2 regions of the Psychrobacter sp. GW64-MNA-CIBAN-0177 genome follow, and region 2 is predicted to be linked to the other one. Evidence: predicted binding sites of a transcription regulator. Region 2 holds the regulator's gene; the other holds the start of a gene.
What was found. Region 2 encodes PhoB, which activates phosphate uptake and scavenging genes when phosphate is short. Its sites were predicted from a motif close to TGTCATNAANCTGTCATAA; they were not measured.
Positions count from the first base shown of each region.

Region 1: a site for PhoB is predicted at 9,685-9,703, ahead of AAEY79_RS03055 (porin). Genes of this name have one in related genera too.

Region 1 is NZ_JBEOOY010000003.1:1,203-17,860, forward strand. It holds gene ppk1 (polyphosphate kinase 1) at 375-2,549, shown strand; gene AAEY79_RS03020 (hypothetical protein) at 2,955-3,125, shown strand; gene AAEY79_RS03025 (hypothetical protein) at 3,229-3,474, shown strand; gene AAEY79_RS03030 (hypothetical protein) at 3,533-3,895, shown strand; gene AAEY79_RS03035 (hypothetical protein) at 4,007-4,213, shown strand; gene AAEY79_RS03040 (tRNA-(ms[2]io[6]A)-hydroxylase) at 4,340-5,107, opposite strand; gene AAEY79_RS03045 (malate synthase G) at 5,698-7,902, shown strand; gene AAEY79_RS03050 (porin) at 8,429-9,538, shown strand; gene AAEY79_RS03055 (porin) at 9,838-10,923, shown strand; gene AAEY79_RS03060 (CTP synthase) at 11,154-12,788, shown strand; gene kdsA (3-deoxy-8-phosphooctulonate synthase) at 13,217-14,092, shown strand; gene AAEY79_RS03070 (heavy-metal-associated domain-containing protein) at 14,120-14,374, shown strand; gene AAEY79_RS03075 (heavy-metal-associated domain-containing protein) at 14,754-14,978, shown strand; gene AAEY79_RS03080 (cation-translocating P-type ATPase) at 15,288-16,658, shown strand, end outside.
Region 2 is NZ_JBEOOY010000018.1:15,302-31,959, reverse strand. It holds gene rdgB (RdgB/HAM1 family non-canonical purine NTP pyrophosphatase) at 96-746, opposite strand; gene AAEY79_RS10935 (hypothetical protein) at 822-1,145, shown strand; gene AAEY79_RS10930 (superoxide dismutase) at 1,534-2,163, shown strand; gene AAEY79_RS10925 (hypothetical protein) at 2,273-3,169, opposite strand; gene AAEY79_RS10920 (DUF72 domain-containing protein) at 3,211-4,029, opposite strand; gene AAEY79_RS10915 (polyprenyl synthetase family protein) at 4,113-5,222, opposite strand; gene fadB (fatty acid oxidation complex subunit alpha FadB) at 6,002-8,161, shown strand; gene fadA (acetyl-CoA C-acyltransferase FadA) at 8,312-9,484, shown strand; gene AAEY79_RS10900 (isochorismatase family protein) at 9,805-10,380, shown strand; gene AAEY79_RS10895 (hypothetical protein) at 10,524-10,895, opposite strand; gene AAEY79_RS10890 (MFS transporter) at 10,873-11,793, opposite strand; gene AAEY79_RS10885 (HD family hydrolase) at 12,032-12,676, shown strand; gene AAEY79_RS10880 (DUF1287 domain-containing protein) at 12,864-13,469, shown strand; gene asd (archaetidylserine decarboxylase) at 13,617-14,459, opposite strand; gene dtd (D-aminoacyl-tRNA deacylase) at 14,588-15,040, shown strand; gene phoB (phosphate regulon transcriptional regulator PhoB) at 15,205-15,909, shown strand; gene phoR (phosphate regulon sensor histidine kinase PhoR) at 15,973-16,658, shown strand, end outside.

The DNA of each region.
Region 1 (16,658 bases), on a different contig from region 2:
ACGATAATGTCGAGACCTTAGCTAGGTTTACAACAACGTTTGAGGTGATTTTAGTATCAGCCTTTCAGGGCAGGACTGTTTTTTGCCAATACATGGCGAAATTGTCTAACCTAGAACGACTAGGCGTCAAAAATTTCACTGCGTATTGTCTAAAAAATAGCCACTGCCAGTGCCACATTTGAATGTTCAACAGACCCTAGGTATCAAAATAAATTTGTTTAAAATAAGTGATTAAATAAAGTTACGGATACAGTGAAGTTAGCCATAAAAAAAGATAGGTAATGGCAGTAAAAATAAATTACATCAGTGATGATATATCGATAATGACAGGGGATGGCAGTATGGTGGATATTAATAATCAGAATAAAAGTGTCATGACTAACGATAATGCCACTGTTAACGAGCTGAATATACAGCAACTGAGCCAGCAGCTGACCGATATTGCATGGCAGCGCTCTGAAGATGGTAGCTATTCACCCAGCAGTTATATCAATCGTGACCTGTCCTTATTACAGTTTCATTTGCGGGTCTTAGCGCAAGCCGCCAGTTCTCGTCATCCGTTACTTGAGCGCCTATTTTTCTTGATTATTTTTTCATCAAATATAGACGAGTTCTTTGAGATTCGTGTCGCTGGCATTATGCAAAAGTTAAACCTCGGTGATGTGGTCAGTAGTCCGCATGGCATGCGCCCAAGCGAAGTGTTGGCAGAGTTATCCGCCGTCACCCATGAGGCGATTGATAAGCAATATCGTATTTTGAACGAAGACATCTTGCCAGCGCTTGCCAAGGAAGACATTCGTTATCTAAAACGTGACGAGCTGAATGCTGAGCAATCGGCATGGATGAAACGCTATTTTACTGAGCAAGTCTCACCAGTGCTGACCCCTATAAGTATCGATCCGGCGCATCCGTTTCCAAGATTGGTTAATAAGAGCCTCAATTTTATCGCCACTTTAGAAGGCAAAGATGCCTTTGGTCGCGATATTAATCTGGCGATTGTCCCAGCGCCGCGCAGTCTGCCGCGCGTGATTCGTCTGCCAGACGAGCTGACCGGTGGCAAAGAGCACCATGTCATGCTATCGGCTGTCATTCATGAGCATATCGGCGAGTTGTTCCCCGGTATGAATGTCACGGGTTGCCATCAGTTCCGACTCACGCGCAACGCAGACTTGGACTTGGCCGATGATGTCGATGATATTGCCAAGGCGCTAGAAGGCGAGCTTGAAAATCGCCGCTTTGGTGACAAAGTGCGGCTCGAGGTGACGACTGATTGCCCAACACCGATTAGTGATTACCTGCTTAATGAGTTTGAGCTACATGACAATCAGCTGTACCGCGTCAATGGCCCTGTGAACCTGACGCGCTTGCTGTTCGACTTTAACATACCCAAGCTGCGTTATCAGCCTTTTACCCATATCGTGCCAAAACCCTTTCGCCGTGAGCTGGACAAGCTTGATAAGAGTACCAGTATATTTTCTGCCATGCGCAAAGGTGATGTCTTGGTACATCATCCTTTTCATGCGTTTTCACCGATTATCAATCTGCTTTGGGAAGCGGCGAGCGATCCCAAAGTATTGGCGATTAAGCAGACATTGTACCGCTCAGGCACCAATTCAGAGATCGTCAAGGCACTGGCTGCTGCGGCTCGTAATGGCAAAGAAGTCACGGCTGTCATCGAACTACGCGCCCGTTTTGATGAAGCGTCCAATATCGCCGTCGCCAATTTTTTACAAGAGGCTGGGGCAGTAGTGGTCTATGGGATTGTCGGCTACAAGACCCATGCCAAGCTGATGCTTATCGTGCGCCGCGAAGACGATCGCATTCGCCGTTATGTGCATTTAGGCACCGGCAACTATCATGCGGCCAATGCCAAAGTCTATACCGACTACGGCTTGTTCAGCGCTGACCCTGACATCTCAGAAGACGTGCACAAAATTTTCCAAGAACTGACGGGTATGGGCAAGCCTGCCAATCTAAAAAAACTGTTGCACGCGCCATTTACCTTGCACGAAAAGTTAATGAGCTTTATCGATGATGAAATTGCCCATGCCAAGGCTGGCAAGCGCGCGCATATTATTATCAAAGTTAATGCGTTGACGGAACGTCGCCTGATCGATAAGCTATACGATGCCTCGCAGGCAGGTGTCAAAATAGAATTAATTTTGCGCTCCATGTGTTGTCTGCGCCCCCAAGTCAAAGGCTTGTCTGAAAACATCACTGTACGCTCGGTTATTGGGCGCTTTTTAGAGCACACACGCATTTATTACTTTTATAATGATGGTGATGAGCGCTTGTATTGCGGCAGTGCTGACTGGATGGATCGTAACCTCTTCCATCGCGTCGAAGTCGCCTTTCCGATTGAAAACAAAAAGCTGTTTAAGCAAATTTATCAGGATGGGCTACTAAACTATCTACAAGACAACACGCAAGCGTGGACACTGGATGGCACAGGCGTTTGGCAGCAGCTTCAGCCAGCAGCAGGTGAGACGCCACACGTTGCTCAAGAGCACTTATTAAAAGTGATCAATGGTGTCGACGAGTCCAACTGATTTGGACAAAGCTCAACGTCATCTCGTTTAAACAAGATGTTGTTAAACAATGGTTGCTAACACCGTACCTTATATCGTCGATCATTATGGTCATGAGTTAACCAAGCGCTGATACGCCTTAGTGCTTGGTTTTTTTTGTATTAACAACGCATCAAAGTTACAAACTGTCTTGTAACCTCACATTTATTCACATATTGATACGGCAGTACACTGGTGAATCTCACAGTATCCTACCTATAATTAATATCAGTTCTGGTGCAGTTTATTATTTTTATCAAAAACCTCATCACTCATCTATCTAAAAGTAACTGAACAAAAGCAACTGTCTAAAAGTGGCTGAGTACATAATGATGCCGCACCGGAGAAACTTTAAATTCAGTCAACAATAAAAATAGGAAATAAATCATGAGTACGACGAACAATGATACCTCAGACATCAAAAAAGCAGCAGAGCAAGCAAACGGTCAAGAGATTGAGAAAAATCTAGAAGACAACAAAAAAGTCGATGCGCCTAAATCACTAAGTGAAGAAGAGCAAACCTCTTTTATTGATGAAGAGTTACGGACAGATAAGTAAGGAGCCGTTTGAGCGATATTGATAGCAAAGATATCAATAGCAACAACAATATCATCGATCAGGTCAAATGAACAATTAACATCATAAACGCGAGGGACACGCTATGCCAGATAATACCAAGCCAAATCATGAAGAAGCGGTAGCTGTTCGTGATCCAGCAGCCTTACACTCGGACAATGCGCCAGACAGCTACGAAGGCCGAAAGTACCAGCCAAATATAGATGGGCCGGAACAAGCCTCACAGGAGACAGACGAGGTCTATGTCGACCCGCGCAAAGAAGAAGATCTGCCTGCGGGTGGCAAAAACGTATCGGACCTAAATGCTTATGATCTGAGTCGAGACGACTAACAAATGATAAGCACAATATGTTATCGATACAAACAATAATTATAATAAGGACAAAACAATGGAAACCAGAGATCCTGCTTTAAGTAAAACTCGAATCGCAGAAACGGACACGCATGAAACTTTAGACAGTGCTCAAACGGTGAAAAACCATGAGGAGCTCGAAGAAAACGTCAATGAAAATAAAGGTACCGACACTTTTGAAGAGGGTGTAGTAGAGTCTGAGCATGTCAATGAAAATGACAACCCAGCACGCCAGCCAGATCGCCGTGATCAACAGGGCAGCAGTCCGTTTGATGACAATATTAACGAAGATACCGTGGGCAGTGAAGCGCCAAAAAGTGAAGGTATTACGGATATGAATCGATATGCCAACGTTGATAACGCTCAAACTCGTGTATTAAATCCGGATGAAAAAGACTGATTTCTTAGCAAGATATTTCTGAATATTATTAATCTGAGCATTATTAATATGAGTATAGTCAAGTTATCGAATGCTCGATGTGGAAGAAAGTTATTATAATAAGGATCGGTTATGAATAAGTCTAATGATACAGTTAACCATGATAACCATCAGCTCAAAGATGCAGATGATAATAATGGTATCGTCCCTGATGATGCATTACAAAAGGCAAATCCAGCCGCTGCAGAGCAAGCGACTGATGATCATGATCCGCATAATGTCGCAAAAAATACCAAGCAGTATGACAGTCCACTTATGGAAGATAAGAAACAGTCATAACTGAGCATCATATTCTGTACAGACAAATAAAAAAGCTAACGCTAGGCATGGTTTAAGACGCTAGTGTTGGCTTTTTTATGGATACGATATGAGTATCTTTGCATAGCGCTTATTTGACACAAGCTATCAGCTGAAGCGCTCAGCAGGTGTACCACTGTGAAAACGCAGTTCAGTGTCAGGACTGGATATCAACTCTGCTTCTACTTCTTTAAAGAATGCGACACGCTCATCGATATTGTCGTCAGATAGCGATTGTGCCAGTGCCAAATAATCCTCAAAATGGCGACTCTCTGATTTTAATAGATAACGGTAGTACTTGGCTAAGCGTTCATCATCGATGACTTCAGCAAGCGCGGCAAAGCGCTCACAAGAGCGCGCTTCGATAAACGCCCCGATGATTAATACATCAACCATTGCTGCTGGCTCATGCGTACGTTTATGCTTGAGCAACCCTTTGGCATAACGCCCCGCACTCAGATATCCCCACTCTTGCTCGCGCTCATTCATAATGCCTAGGACTTGCTCATAGTGCAGCATCTCCTCACGTATTAACTGCGCCAATTTTCGCTGTAAGTCGTAAGAAAACTCATAGCGGAATAGTAGATTCATCGCTGTACCGGCTGCTTTCTTTTCGCAATTGGCATGATCTTGGATGATTAAAGGCACATCAGCGCTGGCAGCCTCCACCCAAGCCTGTGTGGTTCGCGCTCCCAGAAAATCATAGACAACAGATAAGTCGACCTTAATAGGGGTGCGCAGTTGTGCGATATCGATACTGTCTGGTTCCATACTTTCCTCTGTTAGACCGTCTTTTTCTATCTTGTATTCTTCTGTATGGCTGTCGCTCACAGCCTTGTCATTACTGTTATTGATTTTCATATTTTCATTATTCATAGTCTTTGCCATAGTCGAAGGTTCAACATCTCTTAATCAAATATTAAAAGTTAAATAGATAACCGTTAAGCATAAATGAATGCTGTAATGATTACTTACAGTTTATACTGAACGTATAATGGTCTAACTCTAAAGTATTGATTAAAGCCTCTAGAGTAGGTGGCTTATAGAGTATCATTATTATACAGCCTAAGTATTTACTTGGTGAATGACGTTTCCTTGTTTATTTTATTATTTGATAGTAGGATGAGATTTTGCTTTTCAGGCATTTTGTCTTACTATTGATCATTACTTAGTAGCGGGCGATAGGCATTATATCAAGTGCCAATCCTGTATTAAAACCTAAGAATTATAGACAGCTCTGCTTACAGACACTCCCAAAATCACAGACGCTGCATCAGACAAATTCAGTCTTAAACAGTTATTACATTAATAGATGCTCAATCACCACCAACAGTTCGCATTGTCATGTTTGCTATTTATTCACCGCAAAGCAAACTAGGGATAAATGCTCCAAGAGCACATATTTTCACACCGTTATTGTAGCAACTTAGCATTAACACACCTCACGAACAGATAAGGATAACAATATGAGCCAGTCTTCTAACGCCAATCGTATTCAAAAAGGCATTCTTGCCATCGACCAGCAATTGTATGACTTTATTGAAAACGAAGTGCTGCCGAAAGTCGGTGTTGATTCAGACAGCTATTGGTCAGGTTTTGAAAAGGTCATCAAAGAGTTTACCCCGCGTAACAAAGCGCTGCTAGAAACTCGTGACAAGATTCAAGCGCAGATTGACCAATGGCATCTGGACAACCCTGCCAAAGATGGCGAAATTGATTACCCCGCGTATAAAACATTCTTGCAAGAAATTGGCTATCTGTTACCAGAAGGTGATGATTTCAAAGTCAGTACTCAAAACGTCGATGACGAGATTGCCCATATTGCAGGTCCACAGCTGGTCGTACCAGTCCGTAATGCTCGCTACGCATTGAACGCCACCAACGCGCGTTGGGGCAGTTTATATGATGCATTATATGGTACTGACGTCATCAGTGACGAAAATGGCCAACAAGCAACAGGTGGTTATAACCCAACGCGCGGTGCTGCTGTTGTTGCTTATGCCAAAGCATTTCTAGACGAACATTTTGCCTTAGCATCAGGGTCATATAACGATGTGACCGGCTTTAAAGTGGTCGATGGCAAACTTGAAATTGTTCAAGGTGATAATAGCACTGATCTAAAAGACGCCGCGAAATTTGTTGGTTTCGTTGGTGAAGCAGAGCAGCCTACTGGTATTTTGCTCAAGAATAACGGCCTGCATGCTGAGATTCAAATCGATGGCAATCATCCAGTGGGCAAAGATGATCCAGCAAGTATTAAAGATGTACTATTAGAATCAGCGATTACGGCAATTCAAGATTGCGAAGATTCAATCGCTGCTGTCGATGCAGAAGAAAAAGTAGAAGTGTATCGTAACTGGCTTGGTCTAATGAATGGTGACTTGCAAGAAACCTTTGAAAAAGGTGGCAAGACCCGTACGCGTAAACAAAACCCAGACCGTGAATATATCAGACCAGATGGCAGCACGCTTATCCTGCCAGGCCGTTCACTACTATTGATTCGTAACGTTGGTCACTTGATGCAAAACCCAGCCATCTTGGTCGACTTGGGTAATGGGCAAGAGCAAATCTTTGAAGGTCTGATGGATGGCTTAATCACGCCGCTATTGTCTTTAAATGATTTGAAAGGTAAAACTGCGCTATCGAACTCACGCAAAGGTTCGATGTATATCGTTAAGCCAAAAATGCATGGCCCTGAAGAGGTCAAAATGGCCAATGATTTGTTCAACGCTTCAGAAGATCTATTGGGTCTAGAGCGCAATACTCTAAAAATCGGCATCATGGACGAAGAACGTCGCATGACGGTCAACTTAAAAGAAGCCATTCGCCAAGCAAAAGAGCGCGTCATCTTTATCAATACCGGCTTCTTAGACCGTACGGGTGATGAGATGCACACCAGTATGAACGCCGGACCCTTTGTCCGTAAAGGCGATATGAAATCGCAAGCATGGCAGCCTGCTTACGAGCAGTGGAACGTCGATATCGGTTTAGAGACCGGTCTACAAGGCCACGCTCAAATTGGTAAAGGCATGTGGGCGAAGCCTGACGAGATGAAAGAGATGATGGAAAGCAAAATCACCCATCCACAAGCAGGCGCTAGCACAGCTTGGGTACCATCACCAACGGGCGCTACTTTGCACAGCATGCATTACCATGAGGTCAATGTTGCCGACGTGCAAGACAGCTTAAAATCCCGTGAGCGTGCCAGCTTAGATGATATCTTGACCATTCCATTGGCCAAAGATAGCAACTGGACAGAAGAAGAAAAGCAGCAAGAGCTTGATAATAACGCTCAAGGTATCCTAGGTTATGTCGTACGCTGGGTAAACCAAGGCGTTGGCTGTTCTAAAGTACCAGATATCAATGATGTAGGTCTAATGGAAGACCGTGCTACTTTGCGTATCTCAAGTCAGCATATCGCTAACTGGTTGCATCACGGCGTGGTAAGCGAGCAGCAAGTCATGGATACCATGAAGCGCATGGCAAAAGTCGTCGATGAGCAAAATGCGGGCGATAATGGCTATCAGCCAATGGCCAATAACTTCGATAATTCTTACGCCTTTAAAGCTGCCTGCGATTTGGTCTTTAAAGGTCGTGAGCAGCCAAGTGGTTACACTGAGCCATTATTGCATCAAGCGCGTTTAGACTTAAAAGCCAATACGCATTGCTAATTCCTTATTTATAAAAGCCATTTTAGGGCTACTTATCCATGGTTAAGTAGTCCTTCAATACTTAGTATTACTCAAGCATACTTAAAGCAATGTATTTCTACTTTATTTATAAAAGTTACCCCTATTTGCCAATGGCAAGTAGGGGTATTTTTTTTGTTTTTATCTGAACAATCGTTAAACCTTAGATTAAATATGGGTTTAAGGATTTTTCGTCATCAAAGACTTAAAAATATGTTGCAAATTATGTCAAAGTTGTTATGCTTATACTCTAAGTATGAGTTTGGTAACGGATGTTACGCAGTAGGACGCATAAGACTTAAGTTTACATGGCAGTTACGTTGTTTAATCCCAGTCATGTGAGTCATGGTTTTTTATCTTACTGTAATAGAACTTCGCCACACTTGTTTCTGACCAATCTCGGTAGCTAGTTACACATTATATCTTTGAGGATTTGTGACGATACCATTATGGGCGCCAGCTAATCACAGCTTGCTCATTACTACAATTGTAAAGTGGAGATACCCCCATGAAAAAACTACTTTTAGCGACAGCAATCGCCGCCCTATCTGTATCTGCAGCACAGGCAGCACCTACCGTTTATGGTAAAGTATTCGTTACTACTGATTACGTTAATGCTGAAATTGATGGTCAGAATATGGATAATAATAACAGAATTAATGAAGACAACGGTTCATTACAAGTTAATTCTAAGCTTTCACGTTTAGGCTTCAGAGGCTCTGAAGCGATAACGGCCAACACTGACGTAATTTACCAATTAGAGTACGGCGTTCAAGTTGATGATAGTGGTAGCGATAACATTGGCTTCAAAAGTCGTGATACTTATTTAGGTTTAAAAAATAAAGACTTCGGTGAATTCCGCTTTGGTCGTAACTACACAGTCATTGACTATATCAATAACGTATCAGTTAATGAAGGTTATTGGGATAATCTTGGCTCTAGTACTCTGAACAACAACGACAGCTTTGCTAATATTTTGACCCCGACCGTTGGTAACCGTATCAATAATTCAATCGTTTGGAAAGCGCCTAAATACAATGACCTACCATTAGCGCTTGCGCTGATGTATGGTGCTGATGAAGACTTTATATCTGAGAGTGATCGTGACGCAGGCTATGGTGCCTCATTGATGTTTGATCCAGGTACAGGCATTACCGCTGGTATTGCTTATGAGCAAGACATGAGTGTTAGTGGTGATATTATCCGTGGCAGTGCTAGCGTCGATTTAGGTAAATATATCGCAGCTCCTGTAAAGTTAGGCGTTCTATATCAAGAAGCTGACTATGCCGGTACTACTACTGCAACAGAGGACGGTTTAGTGGTGAGTGCTGAAATGGGTCTTTCGAATTTTGCCCGTCCAGCCTCTGTTTATATTCAGTATGACAAAACCGACAATATCAGTGGTCTTGAGAATAATGACTCAAATCAAGTCGTTGTAGGTGGCAAATATGCGTTTAAAAATAATATGATCGCTCATGCCTATGCTGGTCTAAATTCAGCGGAATTAAACAATGGTCGTTTTGGTTCGAGAGACGAAGACGGCAATGTTAATGAAATCGACTTACGTGGTGATATTGATGTACTCGCTATCGGTGGCGGTCTAGAATACTTATTCTAATCTAAACATTAGAAACGTATTATAAAAAACTCATCCTTCGGGGTGGGTTTTTTTGTTTTGTAATCAATACTGTGTCTTGAACAACAGCGTGTCTTAAATAACAGAATCCGTAAAATTAATAATAACATTTGTGTAAACTTTGGTTTTTTCATCTTACTGTAATATTTGCTTGGTAAAGTTATGTCTAAGCAGTTCTTATGGCTCGCTATATATATGGTTTCGAAGGTATAGGACCTTGCCATTATATATCTAATGATCTTAGACCATTTATCACTCAAATCGTAAAGTGGAGATATCCTTTGAAAAAATTACTTTTAGCCACAGCCGTCGCTGCACTTTCAGTTTCTGCTGCCCATGCTGCGCCAACTGTATATGGTAAAGCATTTTTAACCTTAGATTATGTTAGTACAGACTACGATGCAGCTAACAAGACAGATGAAGATACATTTAAACTTAACTCTAATCAATCACGTATCGGTTTTAAAGGTGAAGATGATCTTACTGATACCACTAAATTAGTCTATCAATTGGAATATGGTATTGATGTTGATGACGATAGCCAACAGTTTAGATCACGTAATACTTATGTAGGCTTAGCCCACAACACTTTAGGTACTGTACTAGCGGGACGCCATGATACCCCATTGAAACTTGCACAAAACAAAGTTGACGTGTTTAATGATAGCTTATTTGATATTAAAAATGCGGGTGTTTCAGGTGAATACCGTGCTAACAATATGGTGGCCTATCAATCACCTGTTATTGTCGGTATGCCAGTGAGTTTTATGGCAGCTACCGCATTATCAGAAACTGATGCCGACGGTGATATTCTCGTTTCCGCAGCATCTGGTGCGAAGCCTGCAGTCTATCGTGATAGAAAAGTAAAAGATAACGGTTATTCTGCTTTATTAGCCTATGACAAAAATGGTGTTTATCTAGCCGGTGCTTATGACAAAGACATGGGTGCTAACAATGTAAATACTGGCGTGATTGATAATACGTGGCGTTTGGTTGCTGGTTTAGATATGGGCAAAATGAATATGGTTTCGGGCTTAACTTTAGGTGCTCTATACCAACAAAGCCAATACTACGATAATTATAGCATCGTTAACAACAACCGCGTTAACAAAGCCAGTGAAGATGAAAAATCTTGGCTAATTAGTGGTAAATATAAAGTTGGTGCAACACCTTGGGCAGTTAAAGCACAGTATGTTAATACCACTGACGAAAAAGGCGTAAAAGATGCTGATGTAAATGAAATCGCAGTTGGTGGAGAATATGCATTCAATAAAGCGACCACGGGTCATATTTATGCAGGGCAAATCAGCCGTGACAATAACAAAGATGACTTGATTGTAGGTACGGGTATTGAATACAAATTCTAATCTAAACATTAGAAAACGTATTATAAAAAACTCATCCTTCGGGGTGAGTTTTTTTGTTGTGACCTTTTTAAAGCCGCAGTGGGTTATAATAGCTACGTATTTACGATGATTACGCACTTATGACAATTAAGCGTTAAAAACTGAGTGTTTTAAAGAGTTTGCGCTTTTGCCCTATATTTTGTAGCGTATTTTTAGTAAAATCCTTCTTTACCAATTACCGACAGAGTACTATGACCAAGTTTATATTTGTGACCGGTGGGGTAGTGTCCTCACTAGGAAAAGGTATTACCGCAGCCTCTCTTGCCGCAGTCCTTGAAGCACGTGGCGTGAGCGTGACGATGACCAAAATGGATCCGTATATTAACGTCGATCCAGGTACGATGAGTCCGTTCCAGCATGGCGAAGTGTTCGTCACCGAAGATGGCGCTGAGACGGATTTAGATTTGGGTTATTACGAGCGTTTTTTACGTCATTCTAAGATGAGTAAAAGTAATAACTTTACCAGTGGTCGTATCTATCAAAACGTTTTGAATAAAGAGCGCCGCGGTGAATATCTTGGCGGCACTGTGCAGGTTATCCCGCATATTACCGATGAGATTAAGAGCAAGATTCTTGCCAGTGGTGAAGGTTATGATATCGCTATTATCGAGATTGGCGGTACGGTTGGTGATATCGAGTCACTCCCTTTCATGGAAGCCGTACGCCAAATGCAAGTAGAGCTAGGTCGCAATCGCGCTATGCTAATGCATTTGACCCTAGTCCCTTATATTGCGAGTGCGGGTGAAACCAAAACCAAGCCTACCCAGCATTCAGTGAAAGAGCTGCGTTCTATTGGTTTACAGCCTGATGTCTTAATTTGCCGCTCTGATCATCACATCTCACAAGACAATCGCCGTAAGATTGCGCTATTTACCAATGTCGAAGAACGTGCGGTCATCATGTGTGAAGATGCACAAAGTATCTATCAAATACCGCGTACCCTTTATGAGCAAGATCTTGATGATTTGATTTGTGAGCGCTTTGGTTTGGATGTACCTGAAGCCGATTTGAGCGATTGGGACAAAGTCGTTGAAGCCCAGCTCAATCCTGAATCCACTGTTACCGTGGCAATGGTCGGCAAATATGTCGAGCTGCCTGATGCTTATAAGTCTATTAACGAAGCCTTATTACACGCAGGTATCACGCACAAGGCAGATGTGAAGATTGATTATATCGATGCTGAACGTTTAGAAGGTGACGATACCCTATTTGCACAGCTTAATAACGCCGATGCTATCTTAGTACCAGGCGGCTTTGGTGAACGCGGTACTATGGGTAAAATGAAAGCCATTACTTATGCTCGAGAAAACAACGTGCCATATTTAGGGATTTGCCTCGGTATGCAGTTGGCCGTCATTGAATACGCGCGTAATGTGATGAATATCGATGCCAACTCTTCTGAGTTTGATCGCAAGACGGCTGAGCCAATCATTGGTCTGATCACTGAATGGTTAGATGAGCGCGGTGAGTTGCAAATTCGTAGTGATGATTCAGACCTTGGTGGCACCATGCGTTTAGGCGCGCAGCAAGCCGAGCTGGTCGCAGGTAGCAAGCTGAGCCAAATCTATGGCGCTAGTAATATCACTGAGCGTCATCGCCATCGTTACGAGATGAACAATCGTTATATCGAGCCGTTAGAGCAAGCAGGTATGACTATATCAGGTTATTCTGCCAAGCAACATTTAGTCGAATCGGTTGAGATTAGCGATCATCCATGGTTCGTCGCGGTACAGTTCCACCCTGAATTTACCAGCTCGCCACGCGGTGGTCATCCACTGTTTAACAGCTTTGTAAAAGCCGCAAAAATCTATAGCGATACTAAATAATACTAAAAGCCTTGCTGTTTTAAAATGAATTTTTAACATAAATGAAAAGACTGATCTGCGGATTGGTCTTTTTTTTGACTGTTTATTTAGCCATTTTTTAATAGTTTTTTCTAGGGCGTGTCCTCAATTCAATTGATCATATCTAAACGGGCTAAAAATGGCTAAATTTTGCCAAACATCGTTAAATAGCTGGTTAATATCCCGATATTATCTGCGCTATTTTCCTTGTTTGACTGCAATTTATCTCATTTTTATCACCATTTTTAAAATGAGGACACGCCCTAGCAATAGCGGTTTGATTAAGTAATCTACAGTATCAGCGAGATGTAATTACGCTTGGATACTTTTATTCATTGGGCTATCGGTTACAATATGGGAGAGTAATATTAATAACAACAGTATATAACAATAATGAGGGTCACTACTTTATGGAAAATTTATTAACTGCACAATCGCATATAGAGCTTACGACGCCAAGTGGCAATACGATTAATATAGGCAACGACCAGCCATTTGTATTGTTCGGTGGCATGAATGTTTTAGAGTCCAAAGAATTGGCGTTCGAGATTGCCGAGCAGTATGTCGAGATTTGCCAGCGTTTGGGTATCGGCTATGTTTTTAAAGCCAGTTTCGATAAAGCCAACCGTTCAAGTCTGCATTCATATCGCGGCCCAGGTCTAGAGAAGGGTATCGATTGGCTGGGGCAAATTAAAGAAAAGTTCCAAGTGCCGATTATTACTGATGTGCATGAGCCGTATCAAGCCGCGCCCGTCGCTGAGGTTGCGGATATTATCCAGTTGCCAGCATTTTTGTCGCGTCAAACGGATTTGGTGCATGCGATGGCGAAGACCGATGCGATTATCAATATTAAAAAAGCCCAGTTTTTAGCCCCACATGAGATGCGTCACATCGTTAACAAGTGCCTTGAAGGTGGTAACGATAAGCTCATCCTTTGTGAGCGTGGTAGTGCCTTTGGTTATAATAATTTGGTCGTTGATATGCTAGGCTTCGATACCATGAAGCAGATGGATATACCGGTATTCTTTGATGTAACCCATAGTTTGCAGCAGCCGGGCGGTCGTAGTGATAGCGCCGGTGGACGCCGTGAGCAAATCACCACCCTTGCACGTGCAGGTATGGCGACAGGGTTGGCAGGGCTATTTTTGGAAGCGCATCCGAACCCAGAAACCGCAAAATGTGATGGTCCGTGTGCCTTAAGAACCAGTCAGTTAGAGCCGTTCTTACGTCAACTCAAGCAGATTGATGAGTTGGTCAAAGGCTTTGAAGTATTAGATACGCATTAATGCTATAAACGATAAGAGGGTAAGACAATGGCCATACAAATTGCACACGTCAGTATCGACAATATCGATGACGCGGAAGGTCTTGATAGCTTGATGACCGCGCTTAAGAATATTACAGGAGTCACTGAGATTGAGCTTGATCCTGCTAAGGACGTTGCTACCGTACGCTATGATGATACCGATACCAGTATCCATGCGTTAACTGCCGCGATTAGCATGGTCGATTATGTTACCCAGCCGTTTCCGATTGATTCACCGCAAAATCCACATCATCATGATTAGCGGTGAGGCACTTATAAAGAAAAAGTCGTTTAATAAAGTGCTTTCTTAAAGATATTAGCAGTCAAACTTGTTGTTCGCTTCAATTCGGCTTATGCTAGTGACATCCTGCATTTAAAGTGAATGTTATAAAAAACTATAAAAGCAGTTTATTTGACTTATAAAAATACTAGGGCGTGTCTTCATTTCAAAAATGGTGATAAAAATGAGATAAATTGCCGTTAAATAAGAAAAATAGCGCAGATAATATCGGGATATTAATCAGCTATTTGACGATGTTTGGCAAGATTTAGCCATTTTTAGCTCATTTAGATAACTATCGAGTGAATTGAAGACACGCCCTAATTAATAAAAATTCATTTACAAAAATAAGGAGCCTACCATGGCAAATCAAACACGTATTATTAAAATTGATGGCATGACTTGCGGTGGCTGTGTGGCAAGTGTCCATGCTGCTACTGGTGAGATTGATGGTTTAGATCTTATTACTGTTGATCTCACTGACAATCTAGCAACAGTTAGCTTCGATGATAGTAAGACCAGTGCAGAAGCTATTGCATCGGCTATCGAGGAAGCAGGCTTTGATGCCACCGTCGCTAACTCTTAAGATTTTTTTATTTATAAAAGAACCGGCTCTGATGGCTGGTTTTTTTAATGGCTAAAAAATAATGAGGCAGCAATAACTAACTGCTTTTTATGTATGTACCAATAGGTCTTGATGCGTTGAAACAATAGAAAAATTTGAATTATCGCTAATCATAACCATTTAATATTTATCCCAGTAGTTTTAGAAAACTGGTCTTCAAATACGCTTTTGCCTAAAAATTTTATCAAGTCGCTGAGTTTTTTTCGCGCAAACGAATGCCCAAATGTATAAACGCTATCATGCGCTTTAACGCAATAACGAGTTCTCTCTATGAATGACGCTACCCGTACCGCCACTGAGCAATCCTATGAAGTTGAGACTGATATTCAGTCCAATACAACGCTTGCACCGGAGCGTGCACACCTGCAGCTGGCCATTGATGGCATGACATGTCAGGCTTGTGCGTCTCGCATTGAAAAAGTCCTTAATAAGAAGCCGGCGGTCTATGAAGTCAACGTCAACTTCGCTGGCGAGACGGCTAACGTCGATTATGATCCAACGCAAACCACACCTGAGCAGGTAACAGAATGGGTGAATAAAACTGGTTTTGTGGCCAATTTGCAGGCCGCTGATAGTTTGTTTGCTAAGTCGGATGAAGATACCGCAACTGTTTATCCATGGCGCCTGATTGCGCTGTGGGTTTGTTTGCTACCGTTCTTGGTTGGTATGGCAGGCATGCTCGTTGGACAGGGTATGGCGTGGATGCCAGCAGTTTGGATTCAATTTATCCTAGCGACGATTGTACAGTTCGGATTTGCTTTACCGTTTTATAAAAGCGCTTGGGCATCCATCAAAGGTGGTCTTGCTAATATGGATGTGCTGGTCGTCATTGGTACGGTAACCATATGGGCGTACTCGACTTATCTATGGCTGACCCATGGCGATGGCACGTTAAACAGTCTATTGCAAAGTGGTCACGCTGGTGGTCATGGAACTGGCAATAGCCCTGCTGTGTATTTTGAAGCAGGCGTCATGGTCATTGCTTTTGTGCGAACGGGTAAATATCTAGAAGAGCGCACTAAAAAGCACAGCCTTAACAGTATCGATTTATTGTTGTCCTTAACGCCTGATGAAGTTGAACAGCAACAGCCAAATGGTGATTTTCATAATGTGGCTCTTAAAGATGTGCAAATTGATGATATTTTGCGTGCCAAACAAGGCAGCCGTGTTGCAACGGATGGGGTCGTTATCGATGGTAGCGGTTGGTGTGTGGAGAGTCATTTAACGGGTGAGTCGGTACCGCTCAAAAAAGAAGTAGGCGATGGTTTATTAGCAGGAGCACTGGTCGAAAACGGCAGTTTGCTTTATCGCGTCAGTGCTAAAGGTAGCGATACCAAGCTTGGCGACATGGTGCAAGCGCTCAGCGATGCGCAAGGCTCAAAAGCCAATTTAGCGCGCCTTGCTGATAGAGTAACGGCCATTTTTGTCCCAGTCGTCGTTGCCATTGCACTCATCACCTTTGGGCTAACGTGGTGGCTAACGGGAATGATTGATACTGCCTTAATGCATGCAGTATCGGTGTTGGTTATTGCTTGTCCTTGTGCCTTAGGTTTAGCCACACCAGCGGCCATTATGGCTGGTATGGGCGTCGCCGCGCGTCATGGCGTTTGGTTTAAAGATGCGCAAAGCTTAGAGGCGGCA
Region 2 (16,658 bases):
GCATTTCATTTGACTGCTTGATAGTAACGTTAGCATGACTATCAAATGCAAAATAAGCTATAACCGTCTTTAGCGCTAGCGCTTATCAATGGTGCTTATAAAGGCAGTTGTGCCAATAGTTGCTGAATCGCCTGACCGCGATGGCTAATGCGGTTTTTATCCTCAGCGCTTAGGCTCGCCGCACTGGCTTGCAACTCTGGCAACCAAAATAGTGGATCATAGCCAAAGCCGCCATCGCCATGTGGCGCCGCCAAAATCTCACCGTGCCATAAACCTTGGGCGATAATCGGTAATGGGTCATCAGCATGACGCACCATTGCCAATACACAAACAAACATGCCTTTAATAGAAGCATCTGGCTTCGCTGCGCGAATAGGCTGCAAGTCAGCGATGAGCTTAGCATTATTTTTACTGTCATTGCCGTGCTCGCCCGCATAACGTGCCGAATAGATGCCGGGTGCGTTGCCCAATACTGGCACACAGAGTCCCGAGTCGTCAGCGATAGCAGGTAATCCGCTGGCTCGGCTGGCATGTCGCGCTTTGATAATGGCGTTCTCAACGAAGCTTAAGCCATCCTCAATCGCATCGTCGATATCGAGCTGACCTTGCGGAATAATAGTCACATTCAAATTCGCGTCGCGAAACAGTTTTTTGAACTCAGCTAGCTTGCCCTTATTATTGCTGGCGAGTACCCATTGTTGTTGGTGGCTATTCGATTGAGTATGTAAGTCTGTACTGTAGCTCATATTGCGTTATATCCTATTAATTGCTTTTATAAAATTTAGGCCTTAAGGTTGTAAAGTTTAAATAAAGGAAACTATATGGCTTATTGGAAAATTGGTGGATTGATTGTTATGGTAGGAATTAATGCCTACTTATTTATAGCAACTAGCGCAGTTTGTGATAGCCAAAATATAGCGATGTACGTGATGGCTGTCTCATTGCAACTAGCAACGATGCTTATAATTTTTAAACCTAAAATCTATACTCAGATTATTACTTTATTAAGGATAAGAAAAGCCCTGTTCATTTTACCTATTTTGATGGTTTTTGCTTCATTTTATTTTACTTGGGAAGCAAAGCGAGGGACGTATATAGTAGGTGGTCAGCAATATTGTATAGAGCATTTAGCAGAAGGTAGCTAGCATTTAGATGTAGGGAATAGGCGCAAATACAACCCATAATAGATAGGCCATAACATTTGGTAACTGATATTTGCCATCACTGTTGCTATAATAGGGACAAGTTACAGTGAATTATATCTTATAGCTTGTAAAGTTAATAATACTATCAAACCCCAATAATGGCTTTTAAGTCAATAACTTGGTGTTTAATGGTGTAATAACGATTAAGTATCACTTGCTTGAGATAGCTTTTAAATTTAGAATTTTTTAGGTTTACCGCAATATGTACAGCATATTGAGTAATAAATCTCACTAACAATAAACTAAGCCAATTTAGTCCAATAATTTATAGCGTTCATTTGAAGCTATACCTAATACTAATGGCTAAACCAGCAAGGATAAAATAACTATGTCAAACATTACTTTACCAGACCTACCATATGCAAAAGATGCTTTAGAGCCGCACATCAGTGCTGAAACTTTAGAGTTCCATCATGATAAGCATCATAATGCATACGTGACTAAGCTTAACGAGTTGCTACCGGGTTCTGGTCTAGAAGACAAAACATTGCCAGAAATAATCGTAGCCACGGCTAAAGATGACAGCAAACAAGGTATGTTCAACCAAGCAGCCCAAGTATGGAACCACACGTTCTATTGGAATTGCATGACGCCAACCAATGGCGGCGGCGAACCTACTGGCGACTTGAAAGCTAAAATTGAAGAAGATTTCGGTAGCTATGATAAGTTCCGTGAAGAGTTTAAAAACGCTGCACTCACTCAGTTCGGTTCAGGTTGGGCGTGGCTAGTCGCTGATAAAGTCGGTGGCAAACTGTCAATTGCTAAAACAGCAAATGCTGATACACCACTTGCACATGACCAAGTAGCGGTATTGACTTGTGACGTGTGGGAACATGCATACTATATCGATTATCGTAACCGTCGTCCTGACTATGTTGACACGTTCCTAGACAAGCTAGTGAACTGGGACTACGCGAACGCAAAATACAAAGGTCAAGATGCTGGCGTTGAAGAGTAATCTTTAACCACTAAGTATTTGATTAATAAAAAAGGACGCTGAGAGGCGTCCTTTTTTTGGTTTGAAGGCTTAATATTATTCACACATATGGATATTTTAATTCTTTAAGTTAATCACAATTTATTATTAATAATGAAGGTGGTTCTGACATTAATTCGCCATCATAGCTTGATTCTAACTGACTAATTAAATCTCTTGCTAATAGTGATTCGTTATTCGTGATTTCTAAATGACTATACAGTACTGACTTTAACCATCCTCTAAACATATTCCTGTAGCTCTTATCTTCTTCACTTACAATGCGCTGTGGTTCAATAGGTGTTCCTATTTCTAAGTTATATAAAGATATAGCGAAAGACATTAAACAACTTGCGTATGTACATTCAAAATACCCTTTCGTATTTCTAGAACTATTCATTGGTTTGGTTTTTAATTTTGCATGCTTATATTTAGGGAAGCTTAGAGGGGTAGCTACATCTGCTGACATATAAAAAAAATCATACTTTTTACTGGAAATTTTATGAAATACTCCCAATGAGCCAATTGAGGGTAATATGGCTCCACTTAGAATATCAGGTCTGCAATCAAAAGGCTTATGTGGAAGAACATTGGGTCTTCGAGATAATAAATCCCATTGTTCAAGATTGGCTTTGAAGTTGATAGAAGGAATTAGATTAGAAGAAGTGCTACATAGGTTTGAGTGTTTATCATTTGATTTTTTTGCCTGTAGTAGTGTCGCTCGTGCTTGGAAAGTAGGATGTTTCCTATATGAGATAATTAATAAGTCTGAAATTTCACACCTTGCAGGTGCACGTCCCCAGCTGCCTTCACCGTTAAAAATAACCTGATGTTTCATACCATGAAATTCTTCAACTTTGAAATTGTTTTTTAAAGAACTAAAGCTTCTCATTAAAGCTCTAAACTGTTGAATTTCAGAAAAATTAGATTTGCTAGATTCAACACTCCATACTTTTGATAGTTGATGTGCAAATAATATAGAATTCATTTTTTTCCTAAAATAAAATATATAAAAAGCAATATATAAAACTATCGCACCTCAAACCCAAACCTACCCAACGCCTCTCTGAGCATCGCAATATTATAATACGCATGCGCATTGACGGTATTCTGAAAGAATATATAGAGCGTATCAAAATGCTGACGTTGATTGGCAATCGCTTGCGCCCAATCCTGCATTTCCGCCTCGCTATAGCGATAATCATGGCGGTCAGCGGCACTCATCGCATCCCACCAATTTAGATTATTACCATGCATACGCAGATAGCCAGTACGCTGAGTGAATATCAGCCGTGACGGTGGCAGTCCGCTGACTTTGGGGTAATCGACGCTACACCAAATCAAGCCTTGCTTGATAAAGCTATCGACCACTTGCGGGGTGTGCCAGCCATTATGACGAAACTCAACCGCTAACGGATAGTCTTTAAACCAGCTAACGAGATTGGCGAGATAAAGCCGATGCTCATGGGTACGATCAAAACCATGTGGGAATTGCAGCAGTAATGGCGCGAGAGCGTTGGCTTCGATAAGTGGCGTGAGAGCAGTAATAAATGCTTGGGCGTGATCGCTTGTGCCCTTGCGCGCATGAGTAAAGTCTTGATGCAGTTTGACCGCGAACTTCAACTCACTGTCTGCTTGCACGTAGGCTTTATCGACCATGCCAGCAAAGGCTTTTTGCCCGATGGGCGCGTAGAAGGTGCTATTAATCTCTACCGCGCCGTATTGTTTGGCGTATTCGCGTAAAAAGTCCGTTTTTTTGGTGCCAATAGGGTACAGCGTACCAAGCAAGTCGGTATCGCTATAGCCGCCAGTGCCAAGATAAATACGCGGAGTAGGGGTGCTGTCCATGTTGATCACGCTTTGCTATTTTTAATGAGTAAAATTTTAGCCTATTATTTATAAATTTACTTTTATTTTGCTATGTTACAAAGCTATTTTTTACGCGACCATAGCCATTCAATGAGTGCCATCAGCGCATCATTCTCTTCATTACCGTTAAGTTCACGAGAAATGGCTGCGCGTCCATCATCAAATAGCGATTGTGCATAGCTAGTTGCATCATCAACGCCCATCAATTTTACATAAGTAGACTTGTCTAGTTTTTCATCGCTGCCAGCAGGTTTGCCAAGCGTATCGGTGCTGGTGGTCACGTCTAAAATATCGTCCTGAACCTGAAAGGCGAGTCCAATATGCTGTGCGCAATCTTGTAGGGCAATACGCTGTGGAGCGGTCGCGCCAGCACAGATACCACCCATCAGCATAGCCGCTTCAATCAATGCGCCCGTTTTATCACGGTGGATGGCTTCTAACTCGCTTTGCGTGATATCAATGCTGGCTTCAGCATTCAGATCAAGCATTTGCCCTGAAACCATGCGTCTGGCACGCGGCGCAAATATCGCGATTAATTGGCTGGCGATAGCGGAGTCAAAGGGTGCAAAAGTGGGCAGCTCTGCGGTCAATACCTCAAAGGCTAGCGTCTGTAGCACGTCACCAGCGAGTAGGGCGGTTGATTCTGCAAAGACAATATGCGCGGTCGGCTGACCACGGCGCAAGTCGTCATCGTCCATACACGGCAAATCATCATGCACCAATGAATAGGTATGCAACAGCTCTACTGCCAACGCTGCACGGCGCGCCATATCATAGTCGGAATCGTTTTCTAGTAGTGATTCTAAATCGCTATTTTGAAGGGCTTTGTTATCAATGCTTTTATCCACACTTTCATCGTCATTACTAACATTATTATTAGCGCTTCCATTAACATTGTCATTATTATTAAAGGCATCATTAGCATTGCTACGATTTATGCTGTCAAAGGCACTGGCAACCAATAATGGGCGTACCAATTTACCTTGACCAGTCATCACGTAGCGGCAGGCATCAAGCAGTGGGCTTGGCAGCTCGGCATAAGCAAACAGCACGTCGATATCTTGTGACAATTGCGCGCGCACGGTGCTGTGAAATTGCTCAGTGTTGTTGTCAAAGCTAGCAAAGGATACAAGTCTTGAAGGCATAAAGCTTGGCATAGAAGAAACAGTCATAACCCAACCATCTATCAGGTGAATAATAAAAACGGTATTAGTGTAGCATGATAGGTTGTATTGCTTATGCGACACATGGTATCAATAGAGGGTTTTTTTGCAATTTAAAGCAGTCGTATGATGGTAAGGTATCCGTGCTTGAGCGCAATATGGCAACAAGGCACCGTTACGTATTGCTGATTTAACTTAGCGGTTGAATATGTTTTGATAAGGGAGCGCGTCGGGCATTTTATGCCGATTATCTACCCTGTTTAGCGTGTTAATAATTCAGTATACAGATACTCACTAAAGCACGTTCGCCGCTAGGTAAAGGGCTAGTATCGACTTAAGAGTGACTTGCGAGTATGGTATTAGCTTGTGACAGTCAGGGGCATAATCCCCTACACTAATTGACGTAAAAATGGTCTGATGACAATGTTGACGACGCTATTGTGCTTTTAACCACCCCATCTGATTGATAAAGCTCAGTATTGGCTCAAATCCCAGTCAGCATCTATAACATCAGTACCTGTAGCAATAGCATATAAATGAAGCGCCTTATGCATCGGTGCAATAAAGTTAGCATCGATGTATAGCAATGAGCGCTGGATAATAAAGATATCTTCACTGCTTAATCTGTCATGTATTTATGGTTATGATACAGCAAATTGGCGGTGCTATTACCCGTTTTACTAACAATAACCGGCTATTTTTTATATTCTAAAACATCGCTTTTATGATGTAATTTTTATCACTTAGCTTTTACTACATAGCCTTTATTACATAGCAAGGAGTTCCACATGGTATACCAAGGAAATCGCATCACGGTGACAATGCTAGAAGATGGCATCGCCAACATGCAGTACAACGCCGAAAATGAGAGCGTGAACAAGTTTGATGCTGAGACCAACAAGCAATTTGGTGAAGCGGTTACTGCATTAGAAAAAGCCGATAACGTCAAAGGTTTGATCGTAACCTCAAGCAAAGGCGTGTTTATCGCTGGTGCTGATATCACAGAATTTGTCGGCTCTTTTAAAAATCCAGAAAGCGAGATCAAAGACTGGGTCATTAGTATCAATCATGACTTTAATCGTTTTGAAGATTTGCCGTTTCCAAAAGTAGCGGCCATCAATGGCGCAGCGCTTGGCGGTGGTTGTGAGATGACCTTGGTTTGTGAATACCGTGTCATGAGCGACAAAGCTATCATTGGTCTACCAGAAACCCAACTGGGTATCTTCCCAGGTTTTGGTGGTACGGTTCGTAGTACGCGTGTGATTGGTATCGATAATGCGCTTGAATTAATCGCGACTGGTACACCGAAAAAACCACTGGACGCACTAAAACTTGGTCTCGTTGATGCAACCGTTGCTGCAGATGACTTGCAAGATGCTGCGATTGACCTAGTCAAAAAATGTATCTCAGGTGAGCTTGATTGGCAAGCGAAGCGTGAAGAGAAGCTTGCGCCTGTTAAGCTAAATCAGCTTGAGCAAGCGATGGCATTTAACAGTGCTAAAGGTATGATCTTTGCCAAAGCCAATCCTAAGCAGTATCCTGCGCCTGCGCTTGCTATTGAAGCAATCGAAAAGCATGTCAATCTGCCTCGTGACAAAGCAATCGAAGTCGAAGCGACTTACTTTGCAAAAGCGGCGAAAACCCCACAAGCAGAAAGCTTGGTTGGTCTATTTTTAAACGATCAGTTGGTTAAGAAACTTGCTAAGCAGCATAGTAAGCAAGCACATGAAATCAATGAAGCGGCCGTACTTGGCGCGGGTATCATGGGCGGCGGTATCGCTTATCAAGCAGCCAGTAAAGGCTTGCCAATCATCATGAAAGACATCAAGTCTGAGCAATTAGACCTTGGTATGGGCGAAGCCAGCAAGCTACTTGGCAAAATGGTCGAACGTAAGAAAATGACCCCAGCTAAAATGGGTGAAACGTTAAGCCGTATCCGTCCGACTTTGAACTATGGTGACTTTGCTGAAACTGATATCGTTATCGAAGCGGTGGTAGAAAATCCAAACGTTAAGCGTGCAGTACTAAAAGAAGTAGAAGGTCTAGTAAAAGACGATTGTATCCTAGCGTCAAACACCTCAACGATTTCTATTACTTTCTTAGCGGAAGCACTTGAGCGTCCAGAAAACTTCGTCGGTATGCATTTCTTTAACCCGGTAAGCCGTATGCCATTGGTTGAAGTCATCCGTGGTGAGAAGTCCTCTGAAGAAGCCATTTCTACTACGGTCGCCTTGGCTACTAAAATGGGTAAAGTGCCTGTCGTGGTTAACGATTGCCCAGGTTTCTTAGTCAACCGTGTGTTATTCCCATACTTTGGTGCCTTTGATTTGCTGCTTAAGCAAGGTGCGGATTTTGCTCATGTCGATAAAGTCATGGAAAAATTCGGCTGGCCAATGGGTCCTGCTTATCTAATCGACGTGGTTGGTCTAGATACCGGCGTACACGGCGCAGAAGTGATGGCAGAAGGTTTCCCTGATCGCATGAAGCCTGATTATAAAGGCGCGATTGAGCTTTTATATGAAAACAAACGCTTAGGTCAGAAAAACGGTGTTGGTTTCTATAAATATGAGATGGACAAACGCGGCAAGCCAAAGAAAGTTGCTGATGAAGCGACTTATGAGCTATTAAAAGCCACGACAGATAGCGACAAGCAGACCTTTGATGATCAAGCGATTATCGACCGCACCATGCTGGCTTTCTGTAATGAGACTGTTCGTTGCCTAGAAGACAATATCGTCAGCACGCCATCTGAAGCCGACATGGCGATGATTATGGGCGTTGGTTTCCCACCATTCCGCGGTGGTCCTTGCCGTTATATCGACCAAATGGGTCTAGATAACTACTTGGCACTGTGTGAAAAATACGCATACCTTGGCAAAGCCTATGAAGCCCCGCAAAAGATTCGCGATATGGCAGCAGCAGGCGAGACCTTTTACGCCACGGCGTAATGGGCAGTCATTACTAGGATAAAGTGCAGTACATCATGCTCGATAAGATTATTGGTAATTAATTTATTATTAGTAACCTTAACATTCTAAATTAGATAGGCGAGCATTGCGGTACTGCCACTGACAATAAAAATTGAAAAGGAAAATAGTATGACAACTTTAAGTCCAAAAGACGTGGTCATCGTAGATGGCGTACGCTCAGCAATGGGTAAAACTAAAAACGGCATGTTCCGCCATGTTCGCGCCGATAGCATGTCTGCTGAATTGGTCCGTGCCTTGGTTGAGCGTAACGACTTTGACCCACGTGACGTCGAAGACATCATCTGGGGCTGTGTCAATCAGACGCTAGAGCAAGGTTTGAACATCGGTCGTAACATTGGTCTGCTAGCTGGTATTCCAAAGACTGCTGGTGGTCAAACGGTTAACCGTCTATGTGGTTCATCTATGCAGGCGCTTCACACTGCTGCTGCTCAAATCATGACCAACCAAGGTGACGTTTTCATCATCGGTGGTGTTGAGCATATGGGTCACGTCGGCATGATGCATGGCGTTGATCTCAACCCTGAAGCGTCAAAGCATTATGCAAAAGCTTCAAACATGATGGGCTTGACTGCTGAAATGCTGGGCCGTATGAATAACATCACCCGCGAAGAGCAAGATGCCTTTGGTCTTGAGTCGCATCGCCGTGCATGGGCTGCGACGGTAGAGGGTCGTTTTGACAATGAAATCATCGGTATCGAAGGTCATGATGCCGCAGGTCGCTTGCAACTATGTACCGTTGATGAAGTGATTCGTCCTGATGCAACGATGGAGCAAATGCAAAAGTTACGTCCAGCCTTTGATCCTAAAGGCGGTACGGTCACTGCTGCGACCTCATCTGCATTATCTGACGGTGCGTCAGCAATGTTAGTCATGAGCGCACAAAAAGCCAAAGACTTAGGTCTTAAGCCTCGTGCTCGTATTCGTAGCATGGCTGTTGCTGGTTGTGATGCCGCTATCATGGGTTACGGTCCTGTACCGGCTACGCAAAAAGCACTTAAGCGCGCTGGAATGAGCATCGATGACATGCAAACCATCGAGCTAAACGAAGCGTTTGCCGCGCAAGGCTTGTCAGTACTTAAAGCCTTGAACTTGACGGACAAGCAAGACATCGTCAATATCAACGGTGGTGCGATTGCCCTAGGCCATCCACTAGGATGTTCAGGCGCTCGTATCACGGTTACTTTGCTAAATGCGATGGAGCAGTCAGATACTGAAATCGGTCTAGCGACGATGTGTATCGGTCTTGGTCAAGGTATCGCGACGATTATTGAGCGTGTGTAATTTTAGTCTGACTTATACGGTATGCCATCGTATCAGCATCAGTCTTTGATGGTGGCATCATATGAATAAGATTATACGAATTAGATAGTAACGACGTGCCAATAAATAAAACCTCTAGTCATTATGGCTGGAGGTTTTTTTATGGGCTAAACTAATGAATTTCGATGTTGTAAAACAGATTGTGTATTGTGATTAAAAATTATCTCCATTGACGCATTCAGCAAACTATGACTAAATGAGCATAAGGCTAATAAAGACAATATCAATGATAAAACTAACATAGCCTTTAACAATAAAGTCAGCCGTACAAGGAGTGTGCCATGTCTACTATGATTACCGATCGTACCTATCGAATCGCTCGCGAAAATACCCAAGCGATGATAATCGATGTTCAAGAACGCTTAACGCCGCATATTTATGACCATGAAAATATCGTCAAAAAGACAGTCACTTTGATCAAAGGTCTACAAGCCCTCAACATCCCAATTATGCTCAACGAGCAGTACAAAAAAGGTTTGGGCGATACCCTGCCTGAGATACGTGATGTGCTAGAAGGTGATAATGCCAAAAGCTTTGAAAAAGTCACTTTTAGCGCTTGTGATAATGACGATTCGTGGCATTATCTAGCCCAACAAAATCGTAGTATTGTTCTATTATTTGGGGTGGAAGCGCATGTCTGCGTCATGCAAACGGCGCTTGATTTGCTCGATAATGGTATGCAGCCAGTGATTATTGGTGATGCGGTTGGCTCGCGCTTTCCTTATGATAAGAAGCAAGCGATTCGCCGTATCCGCCGCGCTGGTGGCGTGATTAGTACGGTAGAATCCATTCTTTTTGAATTGTGCCGCAGTAGTAAAGACCCTGCTTTTAAGACCATTAGTAATTTGATTAAGTGACTTAATTAGCTTAATTAGCTGGATTGATTGGTTATAAGACAATTTTTAATCATTAATAAAAAAGATAGCGCTTAAGGCTTAGGCGCTATCTTTTTTAAATGCTAACTTTTTTCGCCTTTAAGTAACGATTTGAAATAAGGCTCTTAAACAACTTTTGAAGTTGGTTTAACAGTAGGTTTAATTACTGGTTTGTCCTTTATTTTTAAGACTAAAAAAGTGGCTAAAGCGACGGCAATAATCAGTACCCAGCCAGTCGGCATCCAACTGCCTGTCAATCCTTTCACGCTCTGCATCAGCAACACCATCATAACGCCACCGAGATTGCCCATCATCATCAGCATGGCAACTGCTTTGGCGGCTTGTGACGCATGTACGGTGTCTTCAGCAGCGGCAATCAGTAATGGATAACCTGCCAACAAGAAAAACCCTAATATAAAGCTCAGCAATAATGTTGTGGTTCCTGTCGTTAAATATAACAAGGGATAGGTGGCGCTAGCACCAATTAGCGTTGCCAATATTAAAAAAAATGCGCCGTTTTTGTAGATAGTCAGATAATAGCGGAATCAGTAGCGCGCCTAAAATACCGCCGACGATCAGCATGGCAGTAATGATGCCCGCCGTCGCTTCATCAATGCCGCGGGGCGCAAGAATAGGTGCAATCCAGTTACTCAGCCCATTAAAATAACCCATCGCAATAAACACCGCTAATGAGATAAACCATAGGCGCTTATTTTTTAATAGCGATTCGATTTCGTGCAGTGAGATAGCGCTATCTTGTTGTTTGGGTTTTTCAACGACCACTAATAAAAAGCCTACTACTGCCACCGCCGTAATAATAACATTGATAAGTAGCATGCCAGAGAAGCCAAACGCCTCGATTAATGGGGCAGGGGCAAAAGCACCAAGGGCAGTCGCCAAAAACATCCCGCCCATAATCACGCCCGTTACGGTGGCGATTTGCGATTTATCAAACCAATCCGAGGTCACCTGATTAATGGCATTGGTAATATACGGCTGAGCGATGGCGATAAGCAATTGCCCTGCAAATACTAGCCAATAATGATCAGCGCCCAACCAGCGTATGATTGAGCCTATCAGCATAAGCAGCGCGGCTATGCTTACGATTTTTTTATAGCCAATGTTATCGAGCACCTTGCCTGAATGGATGGCAAGCAACACAAAAACGATAGGGAACATCAAAGTTAATAAATTGGCGAAAAACTCATTAACGCCGAAATGTGCCTCGGTGCTAATTACGATGGTCGCAAAGGTCAGCCATAAAAACTGATTGACCCCAAGTAAAAGAGAGAATCCTGCGATAATAAGCCATTTATTAGGCGGTTTTTTCTTAAAAGGTGGTGCCGTAGCAAGTGGTAAAGTGGCACGCGTTGCAGCGTCAGTGGTGGGTGGCATCGACATATCCTTGTCTGGTGCAGGTTCTTATAAATTGTTTTACAATCTGCCTGCTGACTTATTATGAGCATTAGTTGAATCTTAAACAATAAAAAATTAAGACACTTGCTATTATTACCCCTGCAAAAATTTAGATGGTTAGCAGTACGCGCAAAATGTCGACTACAATAATTACTTTTGCGTAAAGATTAGATTCGGATACAGCGTTAACCATTCACCGTTTAAATGAGAGAAAGCCATGTCAGAAAACGCCATATTATCAACCAAGCAGACCCCAGTACCCAACCCGAAGATTCCCTCCAACATCGGTATTGATGACGTGACCCATTTTTTATTAGAGCTTGATGCGCTTAAACGTGTTAATCGGCGCAGCTATGTGACGGGTACGACCCGTTTAGAAAACTCTGCCGAGCATTCTTGGCATTTGGCGATGGCGTGTTGGTCAATCGCTGATTTGTTTGAGCTGGATGTCAATCATGAGAAATTGCTCAAGATGGCACTAATACATGATTTAGGCGAGATTGATGCCGGCGATACTTTTTTATACGCCGATACGCGAGTTGATGCGCATGTTGAAGAACGTGCGGGAATTGTTAGATTGCAAAATGAGCGTGGAAATGGGATTGCTGATTTAAGTGAGATTTGGGAAGAGCAGGAAACAGGTGATAGTAAAGAAACCCAACTGCTAAGAGTAGTTGATCGCTTGTTACCATTTTTGCTTAATATAAATACCAATGGAAAAACTTGGATTGATGCTAACGTTACACGCTCGCAAGTTGCTGGCGCGCATGGCTTTATTAAAGACAGCTTTCCGAGTATCCATGATTGGATAGCAAAACAGATTGAATATGCGACTAAGCAAGGATGGCTGATTGATAAGTAAATTGATAGCAGATTTGACAGCTAGCCTTTTTATTTAATAGCCTTTTTATTTAATAGTGTGGTCATTTAATAGCTTTGTCATTCAATAGTATTGTCATTTAACAGCGTCACCTTTTTACTGACTCACCATGGTTGACGCTGTCTAAAACCTTTATATTGAATAGTATCAATAATAACAGAGAGGCTACATGCGCTTATTTAAAAACTATAAAACATTGTGTAAATCTCTAGCCTTTGTCAGCATGCTGGGACTAGCGCAAATGGCGCAAGCGCTTGCTCCTATCAGTGATGGTGATAAATTGGCGCACGATGCCAAAAAACAGATCGGTGTTACGGTGAGTTATGATCCTACTTATCGTAAATTGGAGTTTCCGCGTGGCGATGTAGCAATAGAGACCGGTGTCTGTACCGATGTGATTGTCCGTGCTTATCGTTTGCAAAATGTGGATTTGCAGCAGTTGGTCAATCATGATATGAAAGGAAATTGGTCCGCCTATCCAAAGACTTGGGGCTTGAAGTCAACGGACAAAAATATCGATCATCGACGTGTGCCCAATCTTGAAACGTTTTTTGCGCGTCATGGAAAAACGTTATCTACGACTGATAAAGACAGCTTTAAAGCCGGAGATATTGTAACGTGGCGCTTGCCAAACGGCGGTTTGCCGCATATAGGTATCGTCTCAGACAAAGCAGCTGCTGATGGTGCGCCGCTGATTATTCATAATATTGGCCGTGGTACGCAAGAAGAAAACATCCTTTATGCTTATCCTATACACAAACACTTTCGATATTGATAAAGGCCTTTGCACAGGGTAGCCCAAAGTAGTAAAAATAGGCAATACAAAATAGAAGTAGTACAAACTAACAGCCATTAAAAAGCCCAGTTAAACGTCATCATCTACGTTTAACTGGGCTTTTTAGTACTATGATTTTCTTAAAAACTAAGCTTGCTGAGTTTTTGCCTCACCCAATAGCTGTCCCATTTTTACCACGCTATTGGCTTTCATGCTGTCCTGCCAATCCGCTTTTGCGGCTTTTGGTAAGACGACAATCGCCGTTGAACCTAAATAAAAGCGTCCAAGCTCATCGCCTTTCTCAAAGCTCATGTCGTGATCTGCTTCTTGGATGTCCTCAGTGCGGCTGATTTTTCCGGTAGCGACGGTTTCGATACCAGCGACAATCATAGCGCCAACCATTACCACGGCCGCTTTGCCATATTTTGTATCAAATAAACAGACCAAGCGCTCATTACGGGCAAACAAATCAGGCACGTTAGCGGCTGTGGTATTATTGACCGAAAACAGCGTACCCGGTACATAGCGGGTCTTGGTCAAGGTACCATCAAAAGGCATATGAACGCGGTGATAATTGCTGGGCGCTAGATACACGGTCGCAAAGCTACCATCAGCGAAATAGCTGCCATCTTCGCTATTGGCCAGTAATTGACCAACGTCATAATGACGACCTTTGGCTTGCAGCAATTTATGGTCTTCAATCTGTCCTAGCTGCGAGATGATACCATCGGCAGGACTGACAATACCGTTTACGCTGCTATCGATGATACGGGCGTTTTTTTTGAGCTCACGGGTAAAGAAGTCATTAAAACTCTCATAAGCATTAAAGCTCTGACGCTCATACTCACCTAAGCTGACGCCGTAAGCCTTGGCAAAACTACGAATAAAGGCACGTTTGACATACGGATGACGGCTGGCGGCTAGACGCCCAGCGACTTTACTCAGCTGCTGCTGCGGGACAAATTGTTGAAGGGTAGTAAATAAATTCATAATCGGGCTACCAAGATAGGGTTTGATGTAATAATTAATAAGCAAATCAATGGCGGTATTTTATCATGGACAGCAGAGTATTGTATGACCATAATCTGTCAGACATTTATAAATAAAAAAGGCTCTAAATGAAAGCGCTTATACAACGGGTTCACTGTGCCAGTGTCAGCGTCGATGCACAAAATATCGGTGCCATCGAGCATGGGGTGTTGGCGTATATTGGCTTGGGGCATGATGATAGCCTGCAAACTGCCCAGCGCATGATTGATAAAATTCTGACCTATCGCATATTTGAAAATCATGACGATCCTGCCAAGGTCGGTAAACTGGATAAAAATGTGCAACAGGTCGGTGGCGGGCTATTATTGGTGTCGCAATTTACCTTGATGGCAAAAACAGACAAGGGTCGTCGCCCTGATTTTGGTGGCGCGATGGCACCTAATGCTGCTCAAATGTTGTTTGAGCAAATGATTACTTATGCTAAAACTCAGCATCACAATGTTGCCACTGGTCAATTTGGTGCTGATATGCAAGTGGCAAGCGTCAATGATGGGCCACTAAACTTTTTATTAGAAGTCTAGAAAGCCGTTGTCATGAAGCTGTCATAATTAACCCGTTTAATAAGTAGAAACTGGTGACTGTGTATTGCCTTTTTTGTATCTTAATTTCTTTATGTTAATTTTCCTAATTTGAGTTTTGGTGCGCTAAATTTTTGAATCTTAAAATCTAATAACAAGGCTGCCGTATGTATAATGAGCAAATTTTGATCGTTGAGGATGAGCCTGCGATTCGTGAAATGATTGCGATGACCTTAGAGATGGCTGGCTTTGATAGCCTGCACGCTGCGGACGTAGCAGAGGCGCATCAGCAAGTGGTTGATCACCGTCCGGCGCTGATACTATTAGATTGGATGCTGAACGGTGAAAAAAGCGGCATTGATTTTTGCCGGATGCTCAAAAACGACGATTCGCTCGCCGAGATACCGGTCATTATGCTGACTGCCAAAAGTGAAGAAGACAGTAAGGTTCATGGGCTCGATGCTGGGGCTGATGACTATATGACCAAGCCTTTTTCAACACGTGAGCTAATCTCAAGAATCAAGGCGGTGCTACGTCGTAGTAGTGCACTCAGCGCTGATAAGCCTATCGAAATCGGCAAGCTTAGCTTAGATCCTAAAAGCCAGCGCGTGACGGCAGCGGGTCAGCTCATCGATATCGGTCCGACAGAGTATCGATTGTTGGCATTTTTTATGAGTCATCCAGAGCGTGCTTATACGCGGACACAGCTGCTAGATCAGGTTTGGGGCGGCAATGTCTATATTGAAGACCGGACGATTGATGTACATATTCGGCGCTTACGTAAATTACTGCAGCCTTATGATTGTGCTACGCTGATACAAACGGTACGCGGTACTGGGTATCGGTTTTCTAGCTTGATTGAATCCATTTAATCAGCCGCAGAAAATGTCTTGGTAAGCGTAAAGAAACACAGTATCTAGTGGTAGGGATGATAAATGACGATGACAACACCGATAATGCCTATGATGCCGATAGAAAATGAGCAACAGGGTGAGCAAGCGCAAGTTGCCCAGCACAATACAACGGATCAACTTAAAAAAATCCGCAGCGCCTTACGAGCGTTACGGGATGCGGTTATTTTGCTCAATGATGAAGATGGTTTGGAATGGTGGAATCAGGCAGCGGAAGACTTGTTGTTATTGCAGGCAACTGATAAAGGTCAGAGTATTTTTGACTTTATCACCATACCAGAATTTCGCCAGTACTATCAGGCTATCACCCCACCGAGCGATGGTGTGCACATGGTGTCATGGCGAGACCCTAAACGTTATCTAAAGTGTGAGCTTACGCCTTTCGATGATGAAAAATTACTGATCATTTATGATGTGACCCGCTTGCAGCATTTGGAGGAAATGCGTCGTGATTTTGTCGCCAATGTCTCGCATGAGCTGCGCACGCCATTGACTGTGTTGATGGGATATTTAGAAAATTTTTCCGAGCAGGAAGATATGCCACCGCAGTGGCGACGTGGCTTTGAGCTAATGACTCAGCAGACTGCCCGTATGAATCGGATTGTAAATGACTTACTGCTGTTGTCTCGTATCGAAATCGAAGAGACGCACGAGCTTAATGACATTGATATGACCAAGTTACTGACGCATATCTATGATGATGCGCAAGC